Regions from separate parts of the Pseudorhizobium flavum genome, predicted to be linked through region 1. Evidence: predicted binding sites of a transcription regulator. Region 1 holds the regulator's gene; each other region holds the start of a gene.
The links. Region 1 encodes LexA, which represses DNA repair genes until DNA is damaged. Its sites were predicted from a motif close to TGTTCNNNNTGTGTTCNG; they were not measured.

Region 1 (7,260 bases):
AATGCGTTGCATCGAAGACCACCGGCGAGCCCATCGCGGCCATGATCGGCAGCGAACGCATGTCGGAGACGAGCGTATTGTAGCCGAAGGAGGCGCCACGCTCGCAGAGAAGCACGTTCGGATTGCCGCTTGCCGTGAATTTAGCCTGGACGTTCTTCATGTCCCAGGGCGCTAGGAACTGGCCCTTCTTAACGTTGATGGCGCGACCGGTCTTCGCGGCGGCGATCAGCAGATCGGTCTGGCGGCAAAGGAAGGCGGGTATCTGCAGGATATCGACCGTGGGCGCGACCAGTGCGCACTGTTCTTCCGTGTGAATGTCGGTGAGAACCGGGAAGCCGAATTCCCTCTTGAGGTCGGCAAAGATTTCCATCGCGCTGTCCAGGCCGATGCCGCGCTTACCCGACAACGATGTCCGGTTCGCCTTGTCGAAGGAGGACTTGTAGACAAGGCCGATCCCGAGCTCGGCGCAGAGCTCCTTGAGCCTTCCGGCGATCATGAAGGCGTGGTCGCGGCTTTCCATCTGGCAGGGGCCGGCAATCAGCGAGAAGCGAGCCTGCTGGGAGAACAACACGCGGCCCTGGCCTTCACCCACGAAAACTTCGGGATTGGGCTTAATGTCCATGGCGGCACTCCTTTCAAGCGGCATCTGCTCCGTCGCGGGGACCCGGCTGCGGCGGACGCGATGTCCATAACAGCAACCACCGCCTCTGTCACGGAGCCAAGGCATAAGCACGCCGACGCAGCTGGAACTTTAGCCTTGCGGAACACACCCGGAACATATATGGTCTGTTCCGTATTTGTTTCATCGTCAGGGAACCCGGATGCTCACGCGCAAACAGCAGGAACTGCTTCTTTTCATTCACGAGAGGATGAAGGAGTCGGGCGTGCCTCCGTCCTTCGACGAAATGAAGGATGCGCTCGACCTGGCGTCGAAGTCGGGCATTCACCGGCTGATCACTGCGCTCGAGGAGCGCGGCTTCATCCGCCGGCTGCCCAATCGGGCGCGGGCACTTGAGGTCATAAAGCTGCCGGAAGCCTACAGCACCAGCCTGCAGCCGCGCCGCGGCTTCTCGCCGAGCGTCATCGAGGGCAGCCTCGGCAAGCAGAAGCCCGCGCCGGCCCCCTCGCCGATCGCCGCAAGCAACGAGAACGCAAGCACGAGCGTGCCGGTCATGGGACGTATCGCGGCGGGCGTGCCGATCTCGGCGATCCAGAACAATACGCACGACATTGCGGTTCCTGTCGAAATGCTTGGCGCCGGCGAGCACTATGCACTGGAGGTCAAGGGCGACTCGATGATCGAGGCGGGGATCCTGGATGGGGATACGGTCATCATCCGCAACGGCCAGACGGCCAGCCCCGGAGACATTGTCGTGGCTCTCGTCGATGACGAGGAGGCAACGCTGAAGCGGTTCCGCCGCCGCGGTGCCTCGATCGCGCTGGAGGCTGCCAACCCGGCCTATGAGACTCGCATCCTTCCCGCCGATCGGGTGAAGGTTCAGGGAAAGCTCGTCGGCCTCATCCGCCGCTACCACTGATCATTCGCAGCAGCGCTAAGGGAAGCGTTTCATCGAAGCTGTCATTTCGCCAGTCATAGAGACGGTGGCTGGTCCATGGACGGCGGGTTCCGGCACTTGCCGCGTTGACCCGCCACAGGGACGGGTGGGGACTGCCGTTCAGATAGATTTCGATCGCGCCAGTCTTTCTCAGGCTTGCGGCGTTCAGCAGCACGGCACCCGAGCGACATTCGTCGAACCGCGCGCGAGGAGCAACAACCAGTGCCGCCAGATCGCAGGCGCTTCCTGCTAGTCGCGGATCCTCGACCACGACAATACTGACTCCGCCCTCATGGGCTACCGCCACGCACCAGAGCTTGGGCAGGCAATGGAACCGGCCCGCATCAGCTGCGGCGAGAGCGAGCATTGACGACATCTCCGACCGGACACGGTCACGCTGCTCGTCCGTTAGCGCGGCTTTCACAGAAGGATCGCCTGCCGCCGCAATGCCAATGTCACTTGCCGGAGACATGACCGGAGCGACGGGCTCGGGAAGCAGCAGGGCGCGCTGCCACTGGTCGAAGATGAAGGCTGGCGGGCGCGTGCGGTTGGTGGCAACACCAGCGCTCACCAGGGCTACCAGCGCCCCGTCGTCGGAGACCAGGACATCGGATGGGGGCAGTCGGTTCGCCTGCCAACTCAGCGCGAAGGCGAGCGCCATGATCGGTACGCCGACCAGCCGAAGCCGAGTACGCAACAGGGCGAGGATCAGGAAGCCGATGGAGGCGATCGACAGGAACCAGGGGTGCTGCCGGCCGGTGCCGACGTCTCCACCCCAGGCAGCCACGTGTTTCGCGACAGCGATGACCGCCTCCAGCCCCAGACCCATCAGTTTCAGGAGGGGCGCATCGAGCCCGAGCGGCATCAGCAACATACCGAGCAGGCCAGCTGGCATGACCACGAAGGAGATGATCGGCATCACGGCGAGGTTGGCCGCCAGGCCATAGCCGGCAAGCCGGTGAAAGTGCTCCATCGAGTAGATCGCCGTCGACAGGCCGCCGATCAGCGAGGTCGCGAAAATCCCCGCCATCCAGTGCCAGCCGGTCAGCATCGGCGCGAGCCTGCCGCGGGCGAAGATCGAGGGTTCCGAATCCTCCCCTGCGCCGCGCCGGCTCCAATAGGCATAACCCGCGACCAGCGCGGCCGTCGCCGCGAATGACATCTGGAAGCTCGGCCCCATGATCTCGGAAGGGGCCATCGCCAGCATGATGAGCGCCGCCAGCGCGATATTGCGAAGGCTGATTGCCGCGCGATCGAACCACACAGCGATGAGCATCACCGCCATCATCAGGTAGGCTCGCTCTGCAGAGACCGCGAAGCCGGAGACGAGATAGTAGGCAGTGGCCATGAGCAGCGCCCCGGTGGCGGCGATCTTCTTCACCGGCCACGCCTGGGCGAAGCCGGTGAACAGGCAGAGGCAACTGCGCAGTCCGACGAAGAAGATACCGGCGGCGAGCGCCATGTTGAGCCCGGAGATCGCCACGATATGGGCAAGGCCGGAGATGCGCAGGGCCTCCGTCGTTTCTCGGGAGATCGCACGTCTCTCATCGGTGACAATGGCTGCTGCGAACGCACCCGCGTCCCCTGGTACTACGCTGCGGATCCGGTCGGCGATCATGCTGCGTAGGGAGAAGATCCATCTCTCGAGGGCCCGACCCCAGTCCAGCGCTGCGTCCTGCGAAGGGACTGCCGCCTGTGGCGCACCGTAGAAGAAGCCAATCGCCCCGATGCCATCATGAAAGGAGCGGAAGGCAAAATCATTCAGGCCGGGGAGCGCAGGCCCGGAAGGCGGAGACAGACGGGCGCGCCCCCGGATAGCCGCGCCTGCCTCGAATGGCCGGTGCTTGCCGCGGGCGAGAAGAACCACGTCGCGCGGCGGTCGCCTGAGGGTCGGCTGCTCCGTCTGCTGAACACGAATGAAGTAGCGCCACCGGCCTTCACCCGCCGGCTCGCGTCGATGCACCTCGCCTGCAATGGTCGTAGTGACGGGGGAGTCGAGGATAACGGTGGCATGCCGCCACGTCTCGAACTGCGCAAGGGCCATTCCTGCCAGAACAAGCGCCGGCGCAAAGAGAAGCAGCGGGAGCCTTCCGGAACGTTGTTGGACGACGATCGTCGCGATTGCAAACGCGACGAAGAGCACCAGCGGGATTTGCGCCGGCGGATCGCGGGGAAGCGTGAACCAAAAGACCGCACCGGCCCCGACAAGCACGGGCACGAACAGGAAGGCGTGGCCATGGGCGACTTCCTCCTCCAGCAGCCTGCGCACCTGCGCCGGAAGGCGTTCCATCAACCGCGCGACGTCGCCCAGGCTCAACGACGCCGGTCTTCGAATCCGGCTATCGGCAAGGACCGGCGCCGGCCTCTCGCCAGTATCACGGACGCTGCCTGCCGCTGCGGGAGCGGAAACCACACCCGGCCCGGACTGCTCCCGAAGTAGGCCCTGTTGCGGCATCCGCGTCCACCCGCCCCACCGGAGGAAGAATGCAACCAGGGCAGGCGAAATGCAATCCATAACTGCAAGCCGGTTGCAGCAACCTCCAGGTCATGCTCCGTTCCGTTGGCGTCTCGTTAACCGCATCCAAGGCTCGACAGCAGAAGCGATTTCGGCACCGCACAATTAGACCTCCGCAGTGCTTGGCAGCGGCGACCGGATCATATAGCAACACACTACGCTTAATTCTTGTGGCGTTTTGAGACGCCCCGCCGCCAACAGTTTGGAGGATCAGCATGACGGATAAGAGCGCAAATCTGGTACTGGGTAACAAGAACGTCGAGTTGGGCGTGAAATCCGGAACGATCGGTCCGGACGTTATCGACATCGGTGCCCTCTACAAGGAAACCGGGGCCTTCACCTACGACCCCGGATTTACCTCTACCGCTTCGTGCGAATCGAAGATCACCTACATCGACGGGGACGAAGGCGTCCTGCTGCATCGCGGCTATCCGATCGAGCAGCTGGCCGAGCACGGCGACTTCCTCGAAACCTGCTATCTGCTTCTCTACGGCGAACTGCCGACCGCTGCGCAGAAGAAGGACTTCGACTACCGCGTCACGCATCACACGATGGTGCACGAGCAGATGACGCGCTTCTTCACCGGTTTCCGCCGCGACGCCCATCCGATGGCCGTCATGTGCGGCTGTGTCGGCGCATTATCGGCCTTCTATCACGACTCCACCGACATCACCGATCCGCACCAGCGGATGGTGGCTTCGCTGCGCATGATCGCAAAGATGCCGACGATCGCCGCGATGGCCTACAAGTACCATGTCGGCCAGCCGTTCGTTTACCCGCAGAACGATCTCGACTACGCATCGAACTTCCTGCGCATGTGCTTCGCCGTCCCGTGCGAGGAATACAAGGTGAACCCGGTTCTGGCCCGTGCCATGGACCGCATCTTCATCCTGCACGCCGACCATGAGCAGAATGCTTCCACGTCGACGGTCCGCCTCGCCGGTTCGTCGGGCGCCAATCCGTTCGCCTGCATTGCAGCCGGCATTGCCTGCCTCTGGGGCCCTGCGCATGGCGGCGCCAACGAAGCGGCGCTCAACATGCTGACAGAGATCGGCAGCGTCGATCGCATCCCGGAATTCATCGCCCGGGCGAAGGACAAGAACGACCCGTTCCGCCTGATGGGCTTCGGGCATCGCGTCTACAAGAACTACGACCCGCGCGCCAAGATCATGCAGAAGACCACGCACGAGGTCCTGGCCGAACTCGGTCACAAGGACGATCCGCTGCTGCAGGTCGCCATGGAGCTGGAGCGCATCGCCCTGACGGACGAGTACTTCGTCGAGAAGAAGCTCTACCCCAACATCGACTTCTATTCGGGCATCACTCTGAAGGCGATGGGCTTCCCGACGACCATGTTCACCGTGCTGTTCGCTCTTGCCCGTACCGTCGGCTGGATCGCTCAGTGGGCGGAAATGGTCGAGGATCCGCAGCAGCGCATCGGTCGCCCGCGGCAGCTCTATACCGGGGCACCGAAGCGGGACTATGTTCCCGTCTCCAAGCGCTGATCTGCAACCTATCGAAATGAAAAAAGCCCGGTCATCGACCGGGCTTTTTTCTTTCCATCACCTCAAGGACTACGCCCGCCGCCGCCTCTCCAGGCGGCACCTGTGTCTGCAGGCGCTGCCAGGTGAGGTCGAAACCTTCGAGCATCGCGCGCCGCTGCAGGGTGTCGCCAGCCAGTCGCTCCAGCCAGCGGGACAGGCTGCCGGGGCGCACCACCTCGTTCAGATACTCCGGAATAACCGGGTAGTCGGCAATCAGGTTGGGAAGTGCGGCGGACCAGATTTTGATGCGCTTCGACATCAACGTGATCAGCCAATCAGCCTTGTAGGCGGAAACGGCAGGCACACCGGACAGGGCCAGTTCCAGAAGCACCGTGCCGGAGGCAGCCAGCGCGGCATCCGCCTCGGCGAATGCCTTCCACTTCTCCTCTGGCGAAACGGTAATCTCCACGCTGACAGGCAAGGTCGCAGCGATCTCGCCGACCAGCGCCTCCTGCCGCGGCACAGTCGGCAGGAGAGTTCGTACCGGCCCCACCCGCCCGGCTAGCTCCGCCACCGCCTGGCCGAAAATCGGAAGCAGCTGGCGGATCTCGGCGGCGCGTGAACCGGGGAGCAGCAACAGCGTATGCGTGTCGTCCGGCTGCTTCTGTGCCCGGGCGCGGCGGACATCGCGAACCTTGAGAAGGGCGGGGTCGCTCGTCAATCGGTGGCCAATGAAGGTTGTCGGAGGACCACCAAGGCGCTGCATGGCGGCCGGCTCGAACGGCAGTACCGCCAGCACATGGTCGACATAGGGCACCATGGCTTTGGCGCGGTACTCCTTCCACGCCCAGACGCTGGGGCAGACATAGTCGATGATCGGCAGGTCCGGCAGCGCCGCCCTCACTCGTCGTGCGACCCGATGCGTGAAATCCGGACTGTCCACGATGACGAGGACATCTGGGTTTGCGGCGATCACGGCGTCCGCCGTCTGGCGGATGCGGCGGAGAAGTTGCGGCAGACGCTTCAAGACCTGGGTCAGGCCCATGATCGACAACTCGGAGAAGTCGAACAGCGACTGAAGGCCCTCAGCCTGAAGAGCCTCTCCACCCACGCCAGCAAGCTCTACCAGGCCTGGATGGGCTTTCCTCAACGCGGCGACGAGGTCGGCGCCCAGCAGATCGCCGGAGACCTCACCAGCGATGACAGCAACTTTCAATGCGCCCACCATCAAAGCCCTCCCTTCGGAAGCCCGGTGTCGATCCCGCAGACGAATATTCCGGCGTGATCGGCCGCCGCAACCAGCGCCTGCTCCTCCAGTATGAGCGACCGACCAGCCTCGACCGCAATGCCGGCAAGGCCGGCGCGGGCTGCATTTTCCACCGTCGAGAGCCCGATTGCCGGTAGATCGGCCCGGACATCCTGCTGTGGCTTGCACAGCTTGACGAGAACGCCTCTCCGGCGCTGGGAGATCCGCCCTTCCCGGCGAAGCTCCACAACGCGCTCGAGCATTTGATCGGTCCCCTCGGCACCTTCCAGCGCGACGACGCGCCCGCCGACGCTGACAGCGCCTTGCCCGACATCCAGCCGCCCCAGAGCCAGGGCCGCCTCGACCGCCTGCTCAATGTCGCGCAGATCATCTGCCGCTGGCCGGGCGGTCGTCAGTGGGCCGGTGCGCGCTAACAGTCCAGGAGCTATCTCGTGCGCG
Region 2 (7,260 bases), on a different contig from region 1:
ACACGCTGCAGATCGTCGTCTCCAAGAACAACCAGTCGATGACCGTCTACGACGGTGACAAGGTGGTCTCGACCACGCGCGTCTCGACTGGCAAAGCCGGCCATTCGACACCGAGCGGAATCTTCTCGATCCTGGAAAAGCGCCGCTACCACGAGTCGAACATCTATTCGAACGCACCGATGCCATTCATGCAGAGACTGACGTGGTCTGGCATCGCTCTCCACGAAGGCCACGTGCCGAACTACCCGGCCTCGCACGGCTGCATCCGCCTGCCTTCCGGTTACGCAAAGACGCTTTTCGGGATGACGGAGCGCGGTTTCCACGTGATCGTCTCGGACGCGCCGGTGGCACCGATGCCGATCGCTCACGCCAACCTCTTCCTCCCGCTCAAGCCCCTGCCCGCCGAACCACTGATGTCGGACATCGAACTGCGGCCGACCGTGAAGCGCCAGACGTCGGAAGCCTATGAGGTGGCCATGGCGAGCCAGACCACCGACCCGACCTTGACCGGCTCGATCGAACCGCAGGACACCACACCTGTAAAAATGCTCATCAAGAGGCGCGAATTGCGGGAGACGGTGTTCGACGTCCAGGCGATGCTGAACGATCTCGGCTTCGATGCCGGCGCGCCCGACGGTCTTATCGGCACCAAAACCCAGGCGGCAATCGCAGGCTTCAAGCGGTGGAAGAACCTCCCCGCGGGATCGGCGTTGACCGACGACTTCCTGTCGGCGCTCTATCGCTCCTCCGGCAAGCGGGAGCCGCCGGCTGCGCAACTGCTGGTACGCCGCAACTTTGCGCCGCTGTTCGAGGCGCCGATCGGCCTCAAGAACCCGGAGATCCCCCTCGGCACGCACTTCTTCACCGCGAGCAATGTTGATCGTGGCAGCGAGCGGGCCGACTGGCATGTACTCACTCTGCCGAACCTCCTCACCCCGAAAGAGCGGCAGCGAATGAACATCAGTCTCGACGCCTCGGCCTCTTCGGCATCCGGCGCGCTCGATCGCCTGGAGATCCCGGACGACATACGAGAGCGCATCGCGACGCTGCTTGCCGATGGAAGCTCCCTGACCATAACGGACGAAGGTCTGGGTCCGGAGACGGGCAAAGGCACCGACTTCATCACCCTCACGCGCTCCGAGGCGAAGGTGGCTGAAGCACGGCCAGCAGTCGAAAAACCGCAGAAGGTGCGGCAGAAGCCGCGGCGCGTCTATCGCAACGGCATCGGCCTCTACTGAGCGTCGCTATACGAGTTCGACCTCCAAGACTCCCGGCGCCGCCCTAAGGGCGGCGGCAATCTCCGGCGAAATCCGGAACTTCTCCGCGAGCTCCACCTCGATCTCACGCTGACCATCGTCCTTGATGACGATGAAGGAGACCAACCCGTCCCCTCTTGCATTGAGGTGACGCGTCACCGTCTTCAGGGGACCTGAATCCCTCACATAGACGCGCAGCGCCTTCTGCATTCGCACCGATTGCTCCTCAAGCGAAGCGGCGGTCTGGATACGCAAACCGATGCCCTCCGGACGCTCGTCGGCCTGCACGGTGATCACCAGGGATTTGCCGGGCTCCAGAAGGTCGCGGTACTGCGCCAGCGCCTCGGAGAAGAGCACGGCCTCGAACTGACCCGAGGCGTCGGAGAAGGTGACTATCCCCATCTTGTTGCCGGTGCGGGTCTTGCGCTCCTGGCGACCGGTCACCGTCCCGGCAAGCCGCCCGGCGGTTGCGCCCTTCTTCACGGCCGCGGAGAATTCCGCAAAGTTCTGGACGCGCATCTTCGCCAGCACATCGCCATAGGAATCGAGTGGGTGGGCGGACAGGTAGAAGCCGAGAACCTGGTACTCCCGCATCAGCTTCTCCGAAGGAACCCAAGGCGAGAACGGCGGGAAAATCAACGTTTCAGGACCTGCTGCGGAGGATGATCCAAACATGTCAGACTGGCCGCTCGTCTTGTTTTCCTGCGCACGCTGCGCATAGCCGATGATGCGGTCGAGGCCAGCAATCATCTCGGCCCGATCCCGCCCGAAGCAATCGAAGGCGCCGGCGCAAATGAGGCTTTCCAGCACGCGACGGTTGATCTGCTTCGGGTCGATCCGCAGGCAGAAGTCCTCGATCGAGGCGAAAGGCCTGTCGCCTCGAACCTCGACGATGTGATCGACCGCAGCCTCCCCGACACCCTTGATGGCCGCCAGGGCGTAGAAGATCTTGTTGTCGTCGGTCTCGAAACGGCGGAACGAGGTCTGCACCGATGGCGGCACGACCGTAATGCCGAGACGGGCCGCATCCTGCCGGAAGTCGTTCAGCTTCTCGGTGTTCGCCATATCGAAGGTCATCGACGCGGCCAGGAACTCGGCGGGATAGTGCGCCTTCATGAAGGCCGTCTGGTAGGAGACGATGGCGTAGGCGGCGGCGTGCGACTTGTTGAAGCCGTAGTTGGCGAACTTGGCGAGCAGGTCGAAGATCAAGTCAGCCTGGGGCTTCGATACGCCATTCTTCATGGCACCATCGACGAAGCGCGCACGCTGCTTGTCCATTTCCTCCTTGATCTTCTTGCCCATGGCGCGGCGCAGAAGGTCCGCTTCGCCGAGCGAGTAGCCTGACAGGACCTGGGCGATCTGCATCACCTGCTCCTGGTAGACGATAACGCCCTGGGTTTCCTTCAGAAGGTAGTCGATCTTCGGATGGATCGATTCGATTTCCTCCTCGCCGTGCTTGCGGGCATTGTAGACCGGAATGTTCTCCATCGGGCCGGGGCGATAGAGTGCAACGAGCGCGATGATGTCCTCGATGCAGTCAGGTCGCATGCCGATCAGCGCCTTGCGCATGCCGGCACTTTCCACCTGGAACACGCCGATCGTCTCGCCGCGGGAGAGCATTTCGTAGGTCTTTTCGTCATCCAGCGGTATCGAGGCGAGGTCCACGTGGATGCCGCGCTTGGAGACGTAGTCGACAGCCGTTTTCAACACGGTCAGCGTCTTCAGCCCGAGGAAGTCGAACTTCACCAGGCCCGCCTGTTCGACCCATTTCATGTTGAACTGGGTGACCGGCATGTCGGAGCGCGGATCGCGGTACATCGGCACGAGCTTGGAGAGCGGCCGGTCGCCGATCACGATGCCGGCGGCGTGCGTCGAGGCGTGGCGATAAAGTCCCTCGATCTTCTGGGCGATGTCGAGAAGGCGTGCGACTACGGGCTCCTTCTCCGCCTCTTCCTGCAGCTTGGGCTCCTCCTCAATCGCCTTGGAGAGCGGTGTCGGATTGGCTGGATTGTTCGGCACCAGCTTGCAGATCCTGTCGACCTGGCCGTAGGGCATTTCGAGCACCCGGCCGACGTCGCGCAGCGCCGCGCGGGCCTGCAGCGATCCGAATGTAATGATCTGGGCCACTTGCTCACGGCCGTATTTCTGCTGGACGTAGCGGATCACCTCTTCGCGCCGGTCCTGGCAGAAGTCGATGTCGAAGTCGGGCATCGAGACGCGTTCCGGGTTGAGGAAGCGCTCGAACAGCAGCGAGAAGCGCAGCGGATCGACGTCCGTGATCGTCAGCGCATAGGCGACCAGCGAACCCGCGCCCGATCCACGGCCCGGGCCGACGGGAATGTTGTTCTGCTTCGCCCACTTGATGAAGTCGGAGACGATCAGGAAGTAGCCCGGGAACTTCATCCTCTCGATGACGCTCAGCTCGAAGTCCAGGCGCTCGCGGTAGTCCTGCTCCGTATAGCCGGGGCTGAGGCCGAGCGCCGCCATTCGCCGTTCGAGGCCCTCCACCGATTGCCGTCGCAGTTCCTCTGCCTCGGCCCGTTCGGCTTCCTCCGGATCAGCCGTCGCACCGGTGAAACGCGGCAGGATCGGCTTGCGGGTGTCGAGGATGAAGGAACAGCGCCGGGCGATCTCCACCGTGTTGTCCAGAGCTTCCGGCAGATCGGCGAAGAGTGCCGCCATCTCGGCACGGCTCTTCAGATAGTGGTCCGGGGTCAGCCGGAAGCGGCTGTCGTCGGACACGATGGCATTGTGGGCCACCGCCATCAGAGCGTCGTGGGCGTCGTAATCGTCGCGCGACGGGAAAAAAGCTTCGTTGGTGGCGACCAGTGGCAGATCGAACTCGTAGGCAAGGCTGACGATCTTGTGCTCGTGGCGACGGTCATAGGCGCCGTGGCGCTGCAGTTCCACATAGAGCCGGTCACCGAACGCCTCCCTGAGGCTGAGGAGCCGCGATCTCGCCTGACTGGAATTGCCTTCGCGCAGCGTGACGTCGATCGGACCGCCGGACGCCCCGGTCAAGGCGATCAGCCCTTCGGTCCCCGTGTCGTCGAGCCAGGAGCGGCGGATATGCGTGCTGGCATGGCCCTCGCCCCCGAGATAGGCGCGGCTGACGAGATCCACCAGCCGCTCGTAGCCGTCGGCCGTCGATGCCAGAAGCACGATCGCCGGCAGCTTCGTCATCTGGTTGCCGCGCCGATCCTCGGCCTGATCCTCCATGTCGATCGAGACCTGACACCCGATAATTGGCTGAAGACCCTCACCGACCGCTTTCTGCGCGAATTCCAGCGCGACGAAGAGATTATTGGTGTCCGTGACGGCTATCGCCGGCTGACAATCGGCCACAGCCTTCGCAAGGATCTTCTTGAGCGGCAATGCGCCTTCGAGCAGCGAATAGGCGGAATGAACCCGCAGATGAACGAACCGAGGCGAAGGCTCTCCGTTCGTTGCACCAGTGGTTTCCATCTGCTCGGCCATCGCTGTCTCTCACCTCATGAATCAGGTGATTTTCCGGCGCGGAGCGTTCCAAGTCCAGTTCGGACTTACGTCGTCAACGGATATTCCTGCGGCTCGCTTAAATGGCCAGCATGAGCATGGAAATGCTCGCGACGAAGGTTGCTATGGAAGCGAATGCGGCAATGTCCCGTATGAGATCAGTCATGGTCATCTCCCCTGTTCCTCTATGTTGTTATTTTGTTCCGTTTTTGTACTCCTCGTCAAGAGGAAAACGAAACAAGAACAGAAAAGGCCACCGTCGCCGGCAGCCTCGGTAAACAGAGGGTTAAGAGAGGAGTTAGAAGCCGACGACCTTGCCGCCGTCGATCGTTACGCGACGATCCATCCGGGCGGCGAGATCATGGTTGTGGGTTGCGATCAGGGCCGCAAGCCCCGACTGCTTCACGAGCGCTTCCAGGGCATCGAAGACGTATGAGGCCGTTTCGGGATCGAGGTTGCCGGTCGGTTCGTCGGCCAGCAGGACGCGAGGAGCATTGGCGACGGCACGGGCGATCGCCACGCGCTGCTGTTCGCCGCCGGACAACTCGGCCGGTCGGTGTTCGCCACGATGGCCGATGCGCATGTAGTCGAGAAGCTGGCTTGCCCGCTCCTTGGCCTCCCGCTCGGGAAGCCCCGCAATCAGCTGCGGCATCATGATGTTCTCAAGCGCCGTGAACTCTGGGAGCAGGTGGTGAAACTGGTACACGAAGCCGATCTCGCTGCGGCGGATGGCGGTGCGATCATCATCCGGCAATCCATTGCAGGCATGCCCGCCGACGAAAACCTCACCGGCATCCGGATGCTCCAGCAGTCCCGCCAGATGCAGAAGCGTAGATTTTCCCGTTCCTGACGGCGCCACGAGAGCGACGATCTCGCCACTGTGCAGTTCGAAATCCGCACCCTTCAGGATGGAGAGCGTGGTTTCGCCCTGGCCGTAGTGTCTTTCGACACCGGAGAGCTTCAGGACTGTCTTGCCTGCCATGAGGGATAGCGTCCTATTCGTATCGGAGGGCCTGCACCGGATCGAGCCGCGAGGCCCGCCAGGCAGGAAATATGGTGGCAATGAAGGAGAGCGTCAGTGCCATCAGCACCACCGACAAAGTCTCGCTGAAGCTCATCTCAGCCGGAAGCTGGCTGAGGAAATAGAGCTCGGGGTCGAAGAGCACCGTGCCCGACAGCCAGGAGAAGAACTGCCGGATGGATTCTATGTTGAGGCAGACGATGACGCCGAGAACGACGCCGGCGAGCGTTCCGACGGTTCCGATCGCCGCCCCGGTCATGAAGAAGATCCGCATCACCGCGCCGGAGCTTGCGCCCATCGTGCGCAGGATGGCGATGTCGCTTCCCTTGTCCTTCACCAGCATGATGAGCCCGGAGATGATGTTGAGCGCCGCCACCAGCACGATCAGCGTGAGGATCATGAACATGACGTTCCGCTCGACCTGCAGCGCCGAAAAGAAGGTCTGGTTCCGCTGACGCCAGTCAGTGATGTGGATCTGGCGACCGGCGGCGGCTTCCACCAGCGGACGCAACCCGTCGACACCTTCGGGATCGTTGACGAAGAGCTCGATCGACTGCACCAGTCCATCGGCATTGAAATAGAGCTGCGCCTCCTCCAGCGGCATGAAGATCATCGTCGCATCGTATTCAGACATGCCGATTTCGAAGACGCCTGATACCGGGTAGGACTTGACCCTTGGATTAACCCCCATCGGCGTCACGTCGCCTTCGGGTGAGATGAGGGTGATGTCATCGCCCGCATTGATCCCCAGCGATGCAGCAAGCCGGGAGCCGACCAGAACGCCCTGCCCCGAAGCAAAGCCGATAATGTCGCCCTGCCGGATGTTGGTCGCGACCTCGCTCAGCTTCTCAAGGTCTTCCGGCCGAACGCCGCGTACCAATGCGCCGGAGCCGGCACCGGCCCGACCGGAGGCGAGTGTCTGGCCCTCCACCAGCGGTAGCGCGATCCGCACACCCGGTACGCCCTGGAACTTCGCTGTAAGGTCGGCATAGTCGGTAAAGGGCCCGTCCACCGGCTGCACGATCATGTGACCGTTGATTCCGAGGATGCGCGAGATCAGTTCGGTACGGAAACCGTTCATCACCGCCATGACGATGATCAGCGTGGCTACGCCCAGCATGATGCCGATGAACGAGAAGCCGGCGATCACCGAAATGAACGCCTCCTTCCGCCGGGAGCGCAGGTAGCGCCACGCCACCATGCGTTCGAAGGCGGAAAACGGACCGGCAGACGGGCCGCGGCCTTCGCTGTTCGTCTGTCCCTCTGCGGTCACGCTCGCCATTCTTCCGTCCCTAGCCTCAACTCGTCGTCCTTCGGGCTGCAGCGCCCTTAGCCGGCCAGCCTGTTCATTGCCGCTTCCAGCGTCATCACCTCGCGGGCGCCGGTCTTGCGGTCCTTGACCTCGACTTCGCCGTTTGCCGCCGAACGCGGGCCGATGATGACCTGGACCGGCACGCCAATCAGGTCCGCTGTCGCGAACTTGGTGCC
Region 3 (7,260 bases), on a different contig from region 1:
AATGCCTGCGGCAGGACCGATATCGACGACATAATCAGCGGTGAGGATCGCGTCCTCGTCATGCTCGACGACAATCACGGTATTGCCGATGTCCCGCAGGTGCTTCAGCGTATCGAGCAGCCGCGCATTGTCGCGCTGGTGAAGACCGATCGACGGTTCGTCCAGGACATAGAGCACCCCCGTGAGCCCTGAGCCGATCTGCGAGGCAAGCCGGATGCGCTGGCTTTCGCCGCCGGACAGCGTGCCTGAATTCCGGGAAAGGCTGAGATAGTCGAGGCCGACATCGTTGAGGAAGCGCAGCCGTTCGCGGATCTCCTTGAGGATGCGCACCGCAATCTCGTTCTGCTTGGTGTTCAGGTGCTGCGGCAGTTCCTCGAACCAGTCCCGCGCCACCTTGATGGACATGTCGGTCACCTGACCGATATGCAGCGCGTTGACCTTGACGGCCAGTGCCTCCGGTTTCAGACGGAAGCCGTTGCAGGCGGGGCAGGGCGCCGCCGACATGTAGCGCTCTATCTCCTCGCGCGCCCACGCACTGTCGGTTTCCTTCCAGCGGCGTTCGAGGTTGGGAACGATCCCTTCGAATGTCTTCGTTGTCTTGTAGGACCGGGCGCCGTCCGCATAATGGAACTCGACCTTCTCTTCGGTCCCCTGGAGGATGGCGGACTGCGCCTGCTCGGAGAGTTCCGACCAGCGGGTGGACAGCTTGAAGCCATAGACCTTCCCAAGCCCCTCCAGGGTCTGGTTGTAATAAGGTGAAGTCGACTTGGCCCATGGGGCTATAGCGCCGTCGCGCAGCGTGCGGCTCGGCTCCGGCACGATCAACGCCGCGTCGATCTTCTGCTGGAAGCCGAGCCCGTCACAAGTGGGGCAGGCACCAAAAGGATTGTTGAAGGAGAACAGTCGCGGTTCGATCTCTGGGATCGTAAAGCCCGAAACGGGGCAGGCGAATTTCTCAGAAAAGAGCACGCGTTCGTGCGTTTCGTTCAGCGACTTGTTCGCCGAGCCGCCCGCGGCCGTTTCCTGCGGCGGGAGCGGCTTGTCGGCAAATTCCGCGATTGCCAGACCGTCGGCAAGCTTCAGCGAGGTCTCGAGGCTGTCGGCCAGTCGCGCACCGATGTCCGAACGCACAACGAGGCGATCCACCACCACGTCGATGTCATGCTTGTATTTCTTGTCGAGCGCCGGCACATCGGCGATCTCGTAGAACTGGCCATCCACCTTCACCCGCTGAAAACCCTTCTTCATCAGCTCGGCGAGTTCTTTCTTGTACTCACCTTTGCGGCCGCGGATCATCGGCGCCAGAATGTAGAGACGCGTCCCTTCCTCGAAGGCCAGGACACGATCGACCATCTGGCTGACCGTCTGGCTCTCGATCGGAAGACCGGTCGCCGGGGAATAGGGAACGCCAACGCGCGCGAACAGCAGGCGCATGTAGTCGTAGATCTCGGTGACCGTGCCGACCGTGGAGCGCGGATTGCGGGACGTCGTCTTCTGCTCGATCGAGATGGCCGGAGAAAGCCCGTCGATCTGGTCCACGTCCGGCTTCTGCATCATCTCCAGGAACTGGCGCGCATAGGCCGAAAGGCTTTCGACATAGCGTCGCTGCCCCTCCGCGTAGATCGTGTCGAAAGCGAGGGAGGATTTGCCTGAACCGGAAAGCCCGGTCATGACGATCAACGAGTTGCGCGGCAAGTCGAGATCGATACCCTTCAGGTTATGCTCACGCGCACCACGGATGGAGATCGTCTTAAGTTCGCTCATTAGTCTGCTCGGTGGGGAAGGATCGATGCCCTTATGTAGTGAATGAAGTGGCGGTGTGAAGGCAGAAACTCCAACAGACCGCGTCAAATGCGACTCGCTTGACTCGATCATAGAGAATAAATAGAACAAAAAAAGAACAAAAATCGACTGTGGATGAGCGGCAGAGAGAGGCCAATCCCGGCTGCATATGGTCTAAGCTGCCGTCCTCTCGGAAATTGGCTGCACGACAGGCAGCGAACAAGGTGAAGAACTATGGCTGGAAGCGTCAACAAGGTAATCCTGATCGGCAATGTCGGCGCCGATCCTGAAATTCGGCGCACGCAGGACGGCCGTCCGATCGCCAACCTGCGCATTGCCACCTCGGAAAGCTGGCGTGACCGTAACAGCGGCGAACGCAAGGAGAAGACCGAATGGCACAATGTCGTCGTCTTCAACGAGGGCCTGTGCAAGGTTGTCGAACAGTATGTGAAGAAGGGCGCCAAGCTCTACATCGAGGGCGCGCTGCAGACCCGCAAGTGGCAGGACCAGAACGGCAATGACCGTTACTCGACGGAGGTCGTGCTGCAGGGCTTCAACTCGACACTGACCATGCTGGACGGGCGCGGCGAAGGTGGCGGGCAGGGCAGCTATGGCGGCGGCGGTGGTGGCCGCGTTAGTGGCGGCAGCGACTATGGCGGAGGCAACTTCGGCGACGACTATGACCGGCCAGCCTCAGGCGGAAGCCGTGGAGGCCAAGGTGGCGGACAGGGTGGCGGAGGTGGCTTCTCCCGCGATTTGGACGACGACATCCCGTTCTGATCTACGTTCGGTCGCTTTGTGAGCGACTGAACTGACGAGCCTCAGACGGTGTTGAACGCCGACTTCACGCCGTCCACCACGAACTGGACGGAAAGTGCGGCGAGAATAACTCCGAGAAGGCGGGTCAGGATGGCCCGCCCGGTCACTCCCAGGAAGCGGTCCAGCCGTTCTGCAATCAGCAGGGCCGCCAGCACTACGCCCATCGTAAGCGCCAGAACGCCGATCAGCAAAAGCCGATCCCACGGGCCTGCTAGCGTGCCGGCGAGAAGTACCGTTGCGGAAATGGCTCCCGGCCCGGCGATGAGCGGAAGCGCCAGCGGAAACACCGCGATGTTGTGGAGGTGGTCGGCGGTCACTGCCGCCTGCGACGCCTTTTCCTTGCGCTCCTGCCGACGCTCGAAGACCATCTCGAAAGAGATCCAGAACAGCAGAAGTCCGCCGGCGATGCGGAATGCGCCCATGGATATCCCAAGGGAGCCCAGCAGGCTCGCGCCGAAAAGGGCAAAGACGGCAAGTATCCCGAAAGCTATCAGTGAGCCCCGCACAGCGACATGACGGCGCTGGTCCCGGTTCATACCGACCGTCAGCCCCAGGAAGACCGGTGCAAGCCCGGGCGGGTCGAGCGTCACGAGCAGGGTCGTGAAGGCATTGACCAATATGTCCGCAGTCGCCATCTCTCCTCCGGCGCGTTTGCCGATCCTTGCGGACCCCCTCTGACCTTGTTAGGACAGCGTGACCTTCAAGGGAAGGGCGGCCGGGCCATTTCCAGCGCCACGCCGGCTTTTGCGCCAGGGTTCGAAACCTGTTCACAACCGGTGTCGAACTTGGCGCATGAAGCCGCTTTCCGCTATAGAAACACAACTGATTCCGAACAAAGATCGTGATCCGACTTGACTGAGCAAAGCACCCCCGGCGGCGGAAAGCTGCCACCCGGCATCGAACCCATTTCCATCATGGAAGAGATGCAGCGGTCCTATCTCGATTACGCCATGAGCGTCATCGTCAGCCGCGCGCTCCCGGATGTTCGAGACGGATTGAAGCCGGTCCATCGCCGCATCCTGTTCTCCATGAGCGAGATGGGCATCGACTGGAACAAGAAGTACGTGAAGTCGGCGCGCGTCACCGGTGACGTGATGGGTAAGTACCATCCGCACGGCGACGTCGCGATCTACGACGCGCTGGCCCGCATGGCGCAGGACTGGTCGCTCCGCCTGCCGCTGATCGACGGCCAGGGCAATTTCGGCTCGATCGACGGCGATCCGCCAGCGGCCCAGCGATATACCGAATGCCGGCTCCAGAAGGCAGCCCATGCGCTTCTCGACGACCTCGACAAGGAGACGGTGAACTTCCGCGACAACTACGACGGCACGCTCTCCGAGCCTGTCGTGGTGCCGGCGCGCTTTCCGAACCTCCTCGTCAACGGCGCCGGCGGCATTGCGGTCGGCATGGCGACGAACATCCCGCCGCACAACCTGTCGGAAGTTATCGACGCCTGTATTGCCCTGATCGACAATCCGGCGATCGAACTGCCGGAACTGATGCAGATCATCCCGGGTCCGGATTTCCCCACCGGCGCGCTGATCCTCGGCAGGGCGGGGATCAAGTCCGCCTACGAGAGCGGGCGGGGCTCCGTCATCATGCGCGGCCGGGCGCATATCGAGCCGATGCGTGGCGACCGCGAACAGATCATCATCACCGAAGTGCCCTACCAGGTGAACAAGGCGACGATGATCGAGAAGATGGCCGAGCTCGTGCGCGACAAGCGCATCGAAGGCATTTCCGATCTGCGCGACGAGTCCGACCGCCAGGGTTACCGCGTCGTCATCGAGCTGAAGCGCGATGCGAATGCCGAGGTCATTCTCAACCAGCTCTACCGCTACACTCCGCTGCAGACCTCGTTCGGCTGCAACATGGTTGCGCTGAACGGCGGCAAGCCCGAGCAGCTGACGCTGATCGACATGCTGAAGGCATTCGTTTCCTTCCGCGAGGAGGTCGTCAGCCGGCGCACGAAGTACCTTCTGCGCAAGGCTCGGGAACGCGCACATGTGTTGGTCGGACTGGCGATCGCTGTCGCGAACATTGACGAGGTCATCAACCTGATCCGTCGCGCACCCGATCCGGCAACCGCGCGTGAGCAGCTGATGACGCGCCGCTGGCCCGCGCATGATGTCGATGCGCTGATCCGGCTGATCGACGATCCACGCCACCGCATCAATGAGGACAGCACCTACAACCTTTCGGAAGAACAGGCTCGTGCGATCCTCGAATTGCGTCTTGCGCGCCTGACCGCCCTCGGCCGGGACGAGATCGCCGACGAACTCAACAAGATCGGTGTAGAGATCAGCGACTACCTGGAAATCCTTTCCTCGCGGGTTCGCATCTACCAGATCGTCAAGGACGAGCTGACGGCCGTCCGGGACGAATTCGGGACGCCGCGGCGCACCGAAATCCTCGAAGGCGGCCCCGACATGGACGATGAGGATCTCATCGCCCGTGAGGACATGGTCGTCACTGTTTCACACCTCGGCTACATCAAGCGGGTGCCGCTCACGACTTATCGCGCCCAGCGGCGGGGCGGCAAGGGCCGCTCGGGCATGGCCACCCGCGACGAGGATTTCGTTACCCGACTGTTCGTTGCCAACACGCACACACCGGTACTGTTCTTCTCCTCTCGCGGCATCGTCTACAAGGAGAAGGTCTGGCGCCTGCCGATCGGCACGCCTACATCGCGCGGCAAGGCACTGATCAACATGCTACCGCTGGAGCCAGGCGAACGCATCACGACGATCATGCCGCTGCCGGAAGACGAGGCGACTTGGGACAACCTCGACGTCATGTTCTCGACGACACGCGGCACTGTACGCCGGAACAAGCTCTCCGATTTCATCCAGGTCAATCGCAACGGCAAGATCGCGATGAAGCTCGAAGAGGAGGGCGACGAAATCCTGTCCGTCGAGACATGCACGGATCGTGATGACGTGCTCCTGACGACCGCGCTTGGCCAGTGCATCCGCTTCCCTGTCGACAGCGTACGCGTCTTTGCAGGCCGTAACTCGATCGGCGTGCGCGGAATCACATTGCAGTCCGGGGACCGCATCATCTCGATGACCATTGTCGGACATGTCGATGCCGAGCCCTGGGAGCGCGCTGCCTACCTCAAGCGGTCTGCCGGGGAACGTCGCGCGATGGGCGTTGACGAAGAGGATATCTCCCTGGTCGGCGAAGAGGTCGGCGCCGAAGGTGAACTCACCGAGGAGCGGTACCAGGAACTCAAGGCGCGGGAGCAGTTCGTGCTGACGGTTTCTGAGCGAGGCTTCGGCAAGCGTTCGTCCTCCTACGACTTCCGTACCTCTGGCCGCGGCGGCAAGGGGATCCGCGCCACCGATACCTCGCGCACGAATGAGATCGGGCAACTGGTGGCCGCTTTCCCGGTCGAAGATACCGACCAGATCATGCTCGTGTCGAATGGCGGGGTACTGATCCGCGTCCCGGTCAACGGCATTCGCATCGCAAGCCGCGCCACGAAGGGCGTCACCATCTTCTCCACCGCGAAGGATGAACGCGTCGTTTCAGTAGAACGCGTCAGCGAGCCGGAAGGCAGCGATGAGAACGGTGGCCTGGTCCCCGACGAGATCGTTTCGGAAACGGGCGATTTCGGACCATCTCCCAAGGCAGAGGCTCCGCCTCCGGATACGGACGCTGAGTGATGCTCAGAACGAAAATAAGCCGGGCATCATGCCCGGCTTATTTTTTGGCTGCACGGTCGACATCTCGTGCGACGGTGCAGTCCGCTACCGTGAAATCAGTAAAACTCGATCTCAATGACTAGAAGGTGACCCGGCGGGCCGCGAAGACCTTCATTTCCTCGCGTTCACGGCGCAGTTCGGAAATCGTCGACGCGATCGACGCTACGAACATGATGCTGATCAGACTTGCCAATACCGAAAGGGTCACGAACATAACCTGCCTCTTGCTTCGGGCCGTCAGTAGAACGAGATATCGTGATAACGTCCCGTCATCTGCGGATAGTTTCGGTCGCTCCATTCCGAACGATCCTGGTAAAGGGTCACCGTGGCCGTGAGCATTGCCGCAATCATTGCTGTCCATACCATGTTGATCATGGAAATCTTGTCCAGCATGATCGGCTTCCTTCTCTCGATCATCTCAGTTGTCCTTCTTGCTGGCCAGAACGCTCTTCCGGCGAACTGGTTCCAATTGCATGGAGAAGCATGGGGTCGCTTCTCGGTTCGGTCTCCCGCCCACTGCTGGCAAGAATGCATACCGTCAATGAAACGGGCTTGAATGGCGCATTCATCTGGCGTTCATCTTCGCGGCTTGCAGCGCCGGACCTTCCGTGACAAAAGGCGATAAAACCCGTGAGAGGCTTGATGGCGACCGCATTTTATCCCGGATCATTCGATCCGATGACGAACGGACACCTCGATGTGCTGCTCCAGGCGTTGAATGTCGCGGAAAGGGTGGTCGTTGCGATAGGGATCCATCCTGGGAAGACGCCGCTTTTCACCTTCGAGGAGCGAGCACAGCTAATCCGAGCATCACTTACCGAGGCATTGCCGTCCGCAGCCGGCGAGATCGATGTCATTTCGTTCGACAACCTCGTGGTGGATGCCGCACGTGCCCATGGCGCAAGCCTGCTTATTCGCGGACTGAGGGACGGTACCGATCTGGACTATGAAA

Region 2: a site for LexA is predicted at 4,940-4,957, ahead of dnaE (DNA polymerase III subunit alpha). Genes of this name have one in related genera too.
Region 3: a site for LexA is predicted at 1,886-1,903, ahead of uvrA (excinuclease ABC subunit UvrA). Genes of this name have one in related genera too.

The regions. Positions count from the first base shown of each region.
Region 1 is NZ_JBIOKZ010000008.1:110,384-117,643, forward strand. Features, by position in the region: gene kdsA (3-deoxy-8-phosphooctulonate synthase) at 1-622, opposite strand, end outside; gene lexA (transcriptional repressor LexA) at 822-1,538, shown strand; gene ACEPP2_RS15895 (ComEC/Rec2 family competence protein) at 1,519-4,011, opposite strand; gene gltA (citrate synthase) at 4,287-5,576, shown strand; gene lpxB (lipid-A-disaccharide synthase) at 5,608-6,783, opposite strand; gene ACEPP2_RS15910 (LpxI family protein) at 6,783-7,260, opposite strand, start outside.
Region 2 is NZ_JBIOKZ010000005.1:78,993-86,252, forward strand. Features, by position in the region: gene ACEPP2_RS11495 (L,D-transpeptidase family protein) at 1-1,238, shown strand, start outside; gene dnaE (DNA polymerase III subunit alpha) at 1,245-4,733, opposite strand; gene ACEPP2_RS11505 (ABC transporter ATP-binding protein) at 5,050-5,733, opposite strand; gene ACEPP2_RS11510 (lipoprotein-releasing ABC transporter permease subunit) at 5,747-7,054, opposite strand; gene proS (proline--tRNA ligase) at 7,102-7,260, opposite strand, start outside.
Region 3 is NZ_JBIOKZ010000002.1:678,067-685,326, forward strand. Features, by position in the region: gene uvrA (excinuclease ABC subunit UvrA) at 1-1,764, opposite strand, end outside; gene ACEPP2_RS06770 (single-stranded DNA-binding protein) at 2,017-2,562, shown strand; gene ACEPP2_RS06775 (MarC family protein) at 2,604-3,236, opposite strand; gene gyrA (DNA gyrase subunit A) at 3,453-6,269, shown strand; gene ACEPP2_RS06785 (hypothetical protein) at 6,388-6,522, opposite strand; gene ACEPP2_RS06790 (hypothetical protein) at 6,546-6,725, opposite strand; gene coaD (pantetheine-phosphate adenylyltransferase) at 6,951-7,260, shown strand, end outside.